3 regions of the Mesorhizobium sp. AD1-1 genome follow, and region 1 is predicted to be linked to each of the others. Evidence: riboswitches for the same ligand, from Rfam matches in the RefSeq annotation. Region 1 holds a riboswitch; each other region holds the start of a gene.

What was found. Region 1 has a riboswitch for cobalamin ahead of LB519_RS14325 (ABC transporter ATP-binding protein). Riboswitches for the same ligand answer to the same signal wherever they lie in the genome.
Region 2: it holds a riboswitch for cobalamin, as region 1 does, so the genes downstream of both, bluB (5,6-dimethylbenzimidazole synthase) here and LB519_RS14325 (ABC transporter ATP-binding protein) in region 1, are expected to answer to the same signal.
Region 3: it holds a riboswitch for cobalamin, as region 1 does, so the genes downstream of both, LB519_RS00655 (aromatic ring-hydroxylating oxygenase subunit alpha) here and LB519_RS14325 (ABC transporter ATP-binding protein) in region 1, are expected to answer to the same signal.

The regions. Positions count from the first base shown of each region.
Region 1 covers NZ_JAIUGP010000006.1:211,151-214,575, forward strand. Annotated here, with positions in the region: gene LB519_RS14320 (ABC transporter substrate-binding protein) at 24-971, opposite strand; gene LB519_RS14325 (ABC transporter ATP-binding protein) at 1,021-1,809, opposite strand; cobalamin riboswitch at 1,974-2,181, opposite strand; gene LB519_RS14330 (AraC family transcriptional regulator) at 2,417-3,250, shown strand; gene LB519_RS14335 (alanine racemase) at 3,256-3,425, opposite strand, start outside.
Region 2 covers NZ_JAIUGP010000025.1:47,117-50,541, reverse strand. Annotated here, with positions in the region: gene LB519_RS30185 (hypothetical protein) at 1-689, shown strand, start outside; partial or broken gene bluB (5,6-dimethylbenzimidazole synthase) at 812-1,429, opposite strand; cobalamin riboswitch at 1,540-1,720, opposite strand; gene LB519_RS30175 (histone deacetylase family protein) at 1,842-2,768, shown strand; gene LB519_RS30170 (exodeoxyribonuclease VII small subunit) at 2,772-3,023, shown strand; gene LB519_RS30165 (DUF2277 domain-containing protein) at 3,134-3,400, shown strand.
Region 3 covers NZ_JAIUGP010000001.1:131,904-135,328, forward strand. Annotated here, with positions in the region: gene LB519_RS00650 (hybrid-cluster NAD(P)-dependent oxidoreductase) at 1-507, opposite strand, end outside; gene LB519_RS00655 (aromatic ring-hydroxylating oxygenase subunit alpha) at 532-1,779, opposite strand; cobalamin riboswitch at 1,894-2,096, opposite strand; gene LB519_RS00660 (DUF680 domain-containing protein) at 2,607-2,804, shown strand; gene LB519_RS00665 (DUF680 domain-containing protein) at 2,884-3,084, shown strand; gene LB519_RS00670 (DUF680 domain-containing protein) at 3,154-3,399, shown strand.

The DNA.
Region 1 (3,425 bases):
CGCAAATGCCGGATGGCGCAAGCTCAAAATGCTTCCGGGTGCATGGCCTTGGCGATCTTGTCGATCGCTTCGATGTTGGCGGGTCCGGGCGTCAGCTCGGCGTAGCGGAGGGCGACGAAGCGCTCGTTCTTGACCGCGTCTGTCTCCTTCATGGCCGGATGCGCTTTCAGGAAATCGAGCAGCTTCCTGTAGCCGCCACCGTCCTGGTAATCGAGCAGGATGAGGAATTGCGGATTGCGCGACGCCACCGTTTCCCAATCCGTGTTGCCCCAGCTGGTGTCCATGTCAGCCATGATGTTGTCGCCGCCGGCGGCAGTGATCATGGCGCTGGGGATGGCGAACTTGCCTGCGGTGAACGGCTTGTCCTCGCCGGAATCGTAGAGGAACACCCGCGTGCCCTTGGCGCTGCCGACCTTGGCGGTGATGTCGGCGAGTTGCGCCTTCCAGCCAGAGACAAGCTTTTCAGCCTCGGCCTCCTTGCCGAAGATCTTGCCCAGCTTTTCGACGTCGCCATAGAGCAGGTCCATCGAGGCGGCGGGGCGGCTCTTGTCGAGATGGACGCAGCTTTCCGTCAGAACCAGCGTCTTGATGCCGTGCGGGGCAAGCGTGTCGGGCGTCACCTCGCCACCCGGCTTCATGCCGTAGTACCAGCCGGCGAAGAAGAAATCCGGCTCGACGGCCACGAGGTTTTCGAGCGTCGGATATTTCGGCGCCAGCTCCGGGATCGAACCCTGCTCTGCCTTGAATTCGGGACCGACCTTGTACCATCCGGTGATGCCGGTCAGGCCGACGATTGACGGCTGCAATTTCAGCGCGAAAGCCATCTCAGCCATGTTCAGATCATGGATGACAGCGCGCTTCGGCGGCGCGTCGAAGGTCAGCGGCTTGCCGCAGCTGTCGACGGTTACCGGGAAGGCGAAGGCGGTCGAGGTCAGCAGCGAGACGGCAAGCGAAAAAGCGAGGCGTTTCACGGGTATGCTCCTTGTGGGTGGGATCGGGTCGACTATGGAACGGCTTCAATCACGACGGCGGCGCGGCACGGTTCGGAACCTCGAACACCGTCAACTCTCGATCCTCGGTCGGATGGCGCAGGCGCAGCACATCGATGCCGAAAATCTCGCGGATCAGCTGTTGGGCCAGCGCTTCGCGCGGTGCGGCGAGCGCTTGCAGACGGGCATGGTTCATCACCGCCACCCTGGTGGCGAAGGGTGCTACCAGCGCCAGATCGTGCAGCACCGCGATCACCGTCATCTCAAAGCCTGCCACGAGGTCGAGCAGTTCGCCGCGGGCGCGCGGGTCCAGATGGTTGGTCGGTTCGTCGAGGAACAGGATTTTGGGCTGCTGGGCGATGGCGCGCGCCAGTTGGGCGCGCTGGCGCTCGCCGCCCGACAGCGAGCCGACGGTGCGGCCAAGCAGCGGCAGCAGGCCGGTCCGGCGCAGCGCCTCGACGGCGATATCGCGTTCCTCGCGCCTGCGCCGCAGCCCGGCGTGCGGGACCCGGCCAAGCTCGACATAATCGATCACCGCCAGCCGCGGATCGGGCTGGTCGGTCTGGCCGACAACGGCGATATGCAACGCCCGCTCGGCGGCCGAAATCCTGTCCAGCCCGCGTCCGCCAAGCTTCACCTCGCCGGAACTTGGCCGCAGCATGCCCGACAGCATGCGCAGCAGCGTCGTCTTGCCGGCGCCGTTGGGACCGATGATGGCAAGGCGATCGCCAGCGGCCACCGAGAAGCTGACCGCCTGGACCAGATTCCGCCCATTCGCCATGGCACAGAGGTCATGGGCTTCGAGAAGCGCTGCGCTCATCGGCTGCAGCCCGCCGGATTGCGGGGACGGCAAAGCGTGCGCATGGTGATGCGATGATCGATGGAGCCGTCCAACTTTCCGTCACTTTCCAAAACTGACGACGGAAGGAAGCTGGCGAACCGGCCGACAAGGCCGGGATTCGCGTTTCCTCCCGGCACACCCCGTCCGGTCAACTCAGTGATGGCAGGTCTCCTGGCTCGCGGGTCGTTGCGCCATCCTGCCTTCCCAGCCTTGCCGGCCAGTGGCATTCACGGATTTTGCTCGCCGCTTACAGTTGCGGGGGCAGCCACGGCCTCGACCTGAACAGGCCTCACCGTGTTCCCTTTTCACCCCTCGCCTTTCGGCTCGGGGACCATCACCACTTCAGCGTAGATTTCCACCAAACGCTTCGCAATGGATTTCTCGGACGAAGTGGTGGGCCAGCTAAGGGAAACAGGCATTGCACGCTCACTTTATGTAATAACATAACATTCTTAGGAGATGACGCGGCCCGCTGTCAAGCGAAAGCCCATGGGATCGGCGCAGATTGCACGGAATGCGCAATTTCGATCAAACTGGCCGCGCCAGGAAACGCCAAGATGATCCGGCCAATGCGAAAAGGAGCCCCATGAACCCGACCGAGAAAGCGCTGTGGTTCGTCGAGAGCCATCTGCCGGAGGCGATCTCGCTTGACGATGTCGCGCAAAGCAGCGGCGTGTCGCGTTTTCATGTGACGCGCGCCTTCGGCGCCGCAACCGGCCGCTCGGTGATGGGTTACATGCGCTCACGCCGGCTGACCGAGGCGGCGCGCAAGCTGGCCGGCGGAGCGCCCGACATCCTCGTCGTCGCGCTCGACGCCGGCTACAACTCGCATGAGGCGTTCACCCGTGCCTTCCGCGATCAGTTCGGCACCACGCCGGAACTGGTGCGCGCGCAAGGCTCGACCAACAACCTCGACCTCGTGGAGCCGATCCTGATGGACCAGTCCTTCCTCACCAATCTCGAACCACCGCGCTTCGAGACCAGCCGGCCGTTCCTGATCGCCGGCCTCGGCGAACGCTACAGCTGTGAAACCAGCGCCGGGATTCCGATGCAGTGGCAGCGTTTTGCACCCTTTATCGGCAACATCCCCGGCGAGATCTCAGGCGTTTTCTACGGCGTGTGCCTTAATGGCGACGACGCGGGCAATTTCGACTATGTCGTCGGCGTCGAAGTGTCCGGCTTTGCGGATCTGCCGAAGGACTTCTATCGGGTGCGGGTGCCGGCGCAGAAATATGCGGTGTTCTCGCACCGCGAGCACATCTCATCCATCCGCCGGACGATCAACACGATCTGGAACAGCTGGCTGCCCGCCTCCGGTCACGAAATCGCGGATGCACCGGAATTCGAGCGCTATGGACCGGAGTTCGATGCCCACAGCGGCAATGGCGGGCTGGAGATCTGGGTACCGGTGAAGGCGTAGCTCGATCACGCCATCGGCAGCGCCGGCCAGCGATCGATGACCTTTCCGCCGGAAAACACGGCGATCGACCCGAATTGCTGCAGCACGGCCTCGCTCTGCGTCGGCCTTAGAAACGCGTAGTCGCCTGGCCTTGCGGTCGCATCGGCGGGCAAGCCCATGAATTGCTGGTTGGAGG
Region 2 (3,425 bases), on a different contig from region 1:
TGATCGACGGCCGCGACATTCCCGGCGGTCAGGACCAGATCGCCTACGCCAGGGATGTCGTCACCCAGCGTTTTGCCGAGGCCAATATCCTTTTCGTCGTCGACCAACTCGTCAAGGGTGCCATCCGCGCCATCACCGGCCTGCTCGGCGGTATCGCCGCCTTCCTGCCGATACCGGGCCTGAGCGGCCTGGTCTCCTTCATCAACACGGTGATCCGCCTGTCGCTGACCTATGTCGACGAGATCATCCTCGGCTACAACATCCGCATCAATTCAGCCTCACCCTTCGAGACGGCGCGCCAAGGCGTCGTGCTCTATGCCCAGAACGGCAAGGTCATGGTCAAGAACGCCGTCTGGCTGGCGGTCATCATGTGGGGCGTGTCGTTCGTCATCTTTCTGATGATGCTGGCGCCTGCCGGCGCCATTCTGTTCCTGATGCCCGGCCAGCTCGCCGGCTGGGCCTTCGTGCTCGCCATCGTCTTCGCCTGGGCATTCAAGGCGGCCTTCATCGAGCCTTTCGCCATCGCTTGCCTGATGCAGGTCTATTTCAAGACCATCGCGGGCCAGGTGCCGGATCCGGCCTGGGACGCCCGGTTGGCCGAGGCGTCGTCGAAGTTCAGGGAGCTCAAGGACAAGGCGCTCGCCTCCTTCGGCGGTTCGCGCTGGGGTACGGCCGGCGCCACACCCTGATCGGCCGGGCAGGTGGTGTCTGGTGAGGCAGAAACGGTGTTGAGGCGCGCCACGGTGGACTTCAGCTGTGTCTCGCCTTGCCCGGAAAACGTCTCGCTCATGATCAGTTCCGGCAGCGGCAGCCGCCGTCCCCAACCATGCGTTTCAAGGTCCGGTTTGGAAGCGAACTCGGAAACACGGCCGACGCAGAGATAGGCGATTGGCGTTACGTGATCCGGAATGGCCAACAGCCGCTTCAGCGCCTCAGCCTCGATGATGCTCACCCAGCCGACGCCAACGCCCTCGGCACGCGAGGCCAGCCAGAAATTCTGCACTGCGCAGACGGTGCTGTAGAGATCCATCTCCGGATTGTGCCAGCGTCCCAGCGGCGAACCTTTCGAGCGCTGCCGGTCGCAAGTGATGCAGATGTTGAGCGCGCTTTCGCAGATGCCTTCCAGCTTGAGCTTGCGGTACAGCGCCTGTTTTTCCGCCTCGATCGCCGGCAGTTCCTGCTCGCGCGCGGCCAGGAACAGGTCGCGCACCCTTTCGCGTCGCTCGATGTCACGAATGACAATGAAATTCCATGGCTGCATGAAGCCGACCGATGGCGCGTGATGGGCGGCAAGCAGCAGCCGCGCCAGCACGTCGTCATCGATCGCGGTGGGCAGGAAATGGCTGCGCACGTCGCGCCGCGTGAACATGGCGCGATAGACCGCATCGCGCGCATTCTGGTCAAATCCATCGTCAATGGCAGCGGTCATATGTTCCGGCATCGCTTGTCCCCTTGCGATTGCAGATTCAAAACGGTCAGAGCGTACGTTGTGCGTCCAAATGGACGCACGTCGCTCTGATGTCATCCGCCTGACCATGCGGATGACGATGCCTGCCAGGCCGGTCTTCTGGCTTGGGATCAACCCGCGTCCGGTGCCTTCCCGTCATCGACAGTGGCATTTACCGGCGCGGTCCCCCTCACAGCGTTGGGCACGCCACGGAATTCAACCGTGTTCCCGATTCTCCCGCTTGCGGCGGGCACCAGGCAGTGCCAAGGACTTTACGCCGAAGCGCCGGCGAGGCCAATGCCTGCGGCGACACGAATGGACGCAGGCGCGATTTTCCCCAGTCATCGGCCGGCCGTGCATGGCCTTTGTCGATCCGGGTCACTAGATTAGGACGATGACCACCCGTCTCTACACGCATCCGATCTTCCTCGAGCATCTCACGCCGCCCGGACATCCCGAGCGGCCCGACCGCCTGCGTGCCATCGAGCGCGTGCTCGATGAGGAAGCCTTTGCCGGGCTCGATCGTATCCAGGCGCCGGAAGGCGACGAGGCCACCATCCTCTACGCGCATCCCGCCGATTTCGTCGCCCGCGTGCGCGCCGCCATTCCCGACGAGGGGATTGCCCGCATCGATGCCGACACCACTGCCAGTCCGAAGAGCTGGCAAGCGGCGATCACCGCGATCGGCGCCGCCAACGCCGCCGTCGATGATGTCTTTTCGGGCCGCGCCGACAACGTCTTCGTCGCCGCCCGGCCGCCCGGCCATCATGCCGAAAAGACCACGGCCATGGGCTTCTGCCTGTTCAACACGGCGGCGATCGCGGCGCGTTATGCGCAGAAGAAACACGGTGTCGAGCGCGTTGCCATCGTCGACTGGGACGTGCATCACGGCAATGGCACGCAGGATATTTTCTGGGACGATCCCTCGGTGCTCTATTGCTCGACACACCAGATGCCGCTTTATCCCGGCACCGGAGCGAAGACCGAAACGGGCGCCGGCAACATCGTCAACGCACCGCTGGCGCCGCAGACCGGCAGCGAAGTGTTTCGCGATGCCTTCCTGTCGCGCGTCCTGCCCGCGCTCGACAATTTCGCGCCCGACCTGATCATCATTTCGGCCGGGTTCGACGCGCACCACCGCGATCCGCTGGCCGAGATCAATCTGACCGAGGATGATTTCGATTGGGCGACCGGCCAGTTGATGCAGCGCGCGGCACGCCACAGCGGCAACCGGCTCGTAAGCCTGCTCGAGGGCGGCTACGATCTGCAGGGATTGGCATTTTCGGTCGCCGCCCATGTCGGGCGACTGATGAAAGGATGAATGATGGCTGGTGAGACCAACGAAGACGTCAAGGCGATGAGCTTCGAGCAGGCACTCGATGCGCTGGAGAAGATCGTCGATGATCTGGAGCGTGGCGACGTGCCGCTCGACCAGTCGATCAGGATCTATGAACGTGGCGAGGCGCTGAAGGCGCATTGCGACCGGCTGCTGAAGGCCGCCGAGGACAAGGTCGAGAAGATCAGGCTGTCGCGCGACGGCAAGCCGGTTGGAACGGAGCCCCTCGACGCGGATTGAGGCCGGTCCGAACGATGGCCTCGCCTCACCGGTTTTTGGACATGATCATGATCGAGGCTATAACTCGTTGCGATTGAAACAGCTCAAGGACAAGAGGAGATACGGAAGCGATGTGCAGAAACATCAAGACCCTGTTCAATTTTGATCCGCCGGCAACCAATGACGAGGTGCGCGACGCGGCCCTTCAGTTCGTCCGCAAGCTGAGCGGAACGACGCGACCCTCGAAGCAGAACCAGCACGCCTTCGATCATGCCGTCGACGCCATCGCGGCCTCGGCGCGCGAACTGCTCGATTCCCTGGAAACCCATCAGCATCCGCGCAATCGCGAAGAGGTGGCGGCCAAGCTGCGGGCAAAGGCGGCCATCCGCTTTGCCTGATGCGGCCAGGCGGCCTTCGACCACC
Region 3 (3,425 bases), on a different contig from region 1:
AATGATCTCTTCCGGGCGGCGCGCGCAGTTGACGAAGCCGACATCGGTCCATGGCGCGCAGTCGTTCAGCCAGCGCAGCATCGACATCATCGGCGTCACGCCGGAACCGGCCGAAATGAACAGGTATTTGGCGGCCGGGTGGCTGTGCAGCGAGAAGTCGCCGGTCGGCCCATAGGCCTTGACGTGCGAACCGGGCGTCAGATGGTCGAACATCCAGCGCGTACCGGTGCTGCCCGCCTGCGCCTTGACCGTCACCGCGATCGAGAACGGCCGCGACGGCGAGGACGACAGCGTGTAGGTGCGCATCAGCGGCCCGTCCGATGTCGGCAGTTCCAGAGTCACGAACTGCCCCGGTTTGTAGCGGAACCAGGTCTGGTTGTCGGAGCGGAAGGTGAAGGTCTTCACGTCAGGCGCTTCGTCGCTGACGCCGATCACTTCCAGCACCTGCAGCCTGTCGTTCCAGGGCGTCATCTGGTCGAGATGGCGATAGAGGCCAAGGTCCGTCATCGCATTCATCCTCTTGTCCCTGGGCTAGGCGACGCTGCGCAGGGCCGGCCGGCCGCCTTCGGCAAGGCGCGGCCCGATGAACGACGCGTACCACTCGACGAACTGGATCACGCCGCCCTCATGCAGCTCCGAATAGGGGCCTGGTTCATAGGCCGGCGACAGGATGCCGAAGGCGTTTTCCTCGACGATGCGGCGGTCCTGGTCGTTGGTCTCGGTCCAGACATGGGTGAGCTCAGCGAGGTCGTAGTCGACGCCTTCGACCGCATCCTTGTGGACGAGCCATTTCGTGGTCACCGCGGTTTCCGTGGCACTGATCGGCAGCACGCGGAAGGTAACGGCGTGGTCGCCGAGGATATGGTTCCAGGTCGTCGGATAGTGATAGAGCAGCAAGGAGCCGATGCGGTCGGTTGAAACGCTGTCGGACAGGTTCTTCTGGACCGCCCGTTTTCCCGTCATGGTGTAGCTGACGGCATCGCGCAGCAGCGGCGCGCGGGTGGCGCGGTACTGCCCTGCCGGATCGATGCGGAATTTGCTCGGCAAGCCTGATGCCTCGCATCTGGCCCAGTGTGCGACCATTTCAGGGTCGCTGTCGGCGCCATGGACGCCGGTTATGGTTGGAGCCTCGGGGAAGGTCTTGCACAACTCGGGATGATTGGCGGCGCAGTGGTAGCACTCGCGGTTGTTTTCCCAGACCAGCTTCCAGTTGCCCTTCTCGACGATCGTGCTCTCGAAGGCGATCTTTGCTTCACGCAGCCGGTGCGGCAAAAGATAGGGTTCGATCATCGCCCGCATCGGCGCGAAATCTGCCGGTTCCTTGGCCAGGCAGATGAAGATGTAGCCGCCGACGCTCTCGCAAGCGACCGGCTTCAGGCCGAAATCACTCTTGTCGAAACCGTCGGCCATCTGGCGGGCAAACAGCAGGCGGCCGTCCAGCTCGTAGGTCCACTGATGATACGGGCAGACGAGCTTTGCCGCGGTACCCTTCTCCGTGTTGCACACGCGGCTGCCGCGATGGCGGCAGGAATTGTGGAAGGCGTTGATCTTGCCGTGCTGGTCGCGGACAAGGACGACCGGATAATCGCCGACCTGCACGGTGATGTAGCTGCCCGGCTTCGGCAGTTCGCAATCATGGCCGATGAACAGCCAGTCGCGATACCAGATCAGCTCCATGTCGAGCTTGAAGTAGTCCGGATCGGTGTAGAAGGGCTGCTCCAGCGAAAAGCCTTGCCGGCGCCCCTTCAGGAGCCTCAGCATGTCGTTGCGGATATCCATGTCCTGTCCTCGTTCCTAAGGACTGAACTGGTGGTGACGGAGGAAGGATTGAAACACAGGCCGGCTGTGTGCCGGACATGCGCTATCCACCTCTTGACCGCCCACCGCGATCAGTCGAGTCTAAAAATCTCGGGCTGGTTTCCGGGCTCTGGAGTTGTCCTTGCGGACCATCGCGACACCTTCCCAGGCGGTTGCCCAGTGGTCTCCCGTTGCGACTTGAACTCCACCACCGTTGCGGGGGCAGCGCCGGATTCTGACCGGCTTCCCAATTCTCCGCCTCGTCGTCACGAAGCGGCACCTGAGATGGTATGATCTAACCACGATCGCGGGCGCGGCGGCGGCATGAAAACGACATCGTATCCATGCGGCGCGACACGGCATGCGAAACGCTACTGCAGATCGTCGCGGGCCAAGATCCCACCTCCCGGGCGGCCATTTGCCGGCTGCGATCTTCCCGAATCCGACCCTTCGCGGGGGTCAAAAAAGGTTAACGGTTTCGAAAAGTGACTATTAGCTTGCCCTAAAATCGAACCGAACGGTTCGTTTCTGTTGACGGTGCGTGCAGGACGGTGTGAACGCTGGGCCTCTGAAACAGTCAGTGATCCATCAAGTGTCTATACCTAACACACTGATATGAAGAAGAAAAATGCATCCCTAGATTCCGTTGGCACAATTTCAAGGTGTGGATTCATGGTCCACACGGAACAACTTCGTGATTGGAAAAGACGACCTTGCCCTCCCACATCGGGGCTGTCCGAACGACGCGATTTCATTTCCAAGACACGCCGCTAGACGGACGGAAAAAAGACGATACTGGAGTACCAAAAATGAAAAAGATCATTCTCACTGCCGCAGCCCTTCTGGCCATTTCCGGCAGCGCCTTCGCTGGTAGCGACCACTACGGTTCCAACGCCGCGGCAGCCACTGCTGTCGACAGCTCGTACACCGCTTCGACCAAGAAGTCGGAACCGGCTGCTCAGGCGCCTGCCCAGGGTGCTGACCGCAACCTCTTCGGCAACAACTAACAGCCGATTCCCAGTTTCCCGGTCGACGGCGGGCTCGCTCGCCGCCCTGGCGAAATTCAGACATTCAGGAGTATTCAAGATGAACAAGATCCTCATTGCTGCCGCCGCCGTTCTGGCCATCACCGGCAGCGCTTTCGCGGGCAGCGACAACTACGGTTCGAACGGCTCCAACCAACCTGCCGCCGCTGTGGACCAGTCGTACACGGCTTCCACCAAGACCTCGGAACCGGCTGCCCAGACGCCCGCTCAGGGCAGCGACCGTAACCTCTTCGGTCGCTAACAACCAATTTCGCAACCGACGGCAGCTGTGTCTGCCGTCCTGGCGAAATCCAGAATTCAGGAGACTAAAATGAACAAGATCCTTATTGCTGCCGCCGCCGTTCTGGCCATCACCGGCAGTGCCTTCGCCGGCAGCGACAACTTTGGCTCCAATGGTGCCAATCAGCCTGCCGCCACGACTTCGGTCGACAGCACGCGCACCTCTTCGGTACGCAACACCGGTTCGCCGGTTTACAAGCTGCTGAACTCGTCGGGTGACACCACCCAGAAGTCTGCTCCGCAAGGTGCCGACCGCAACCTCTTCGGCAACAACTAACAACCGAAGTCGATCTCCAAGTCAAA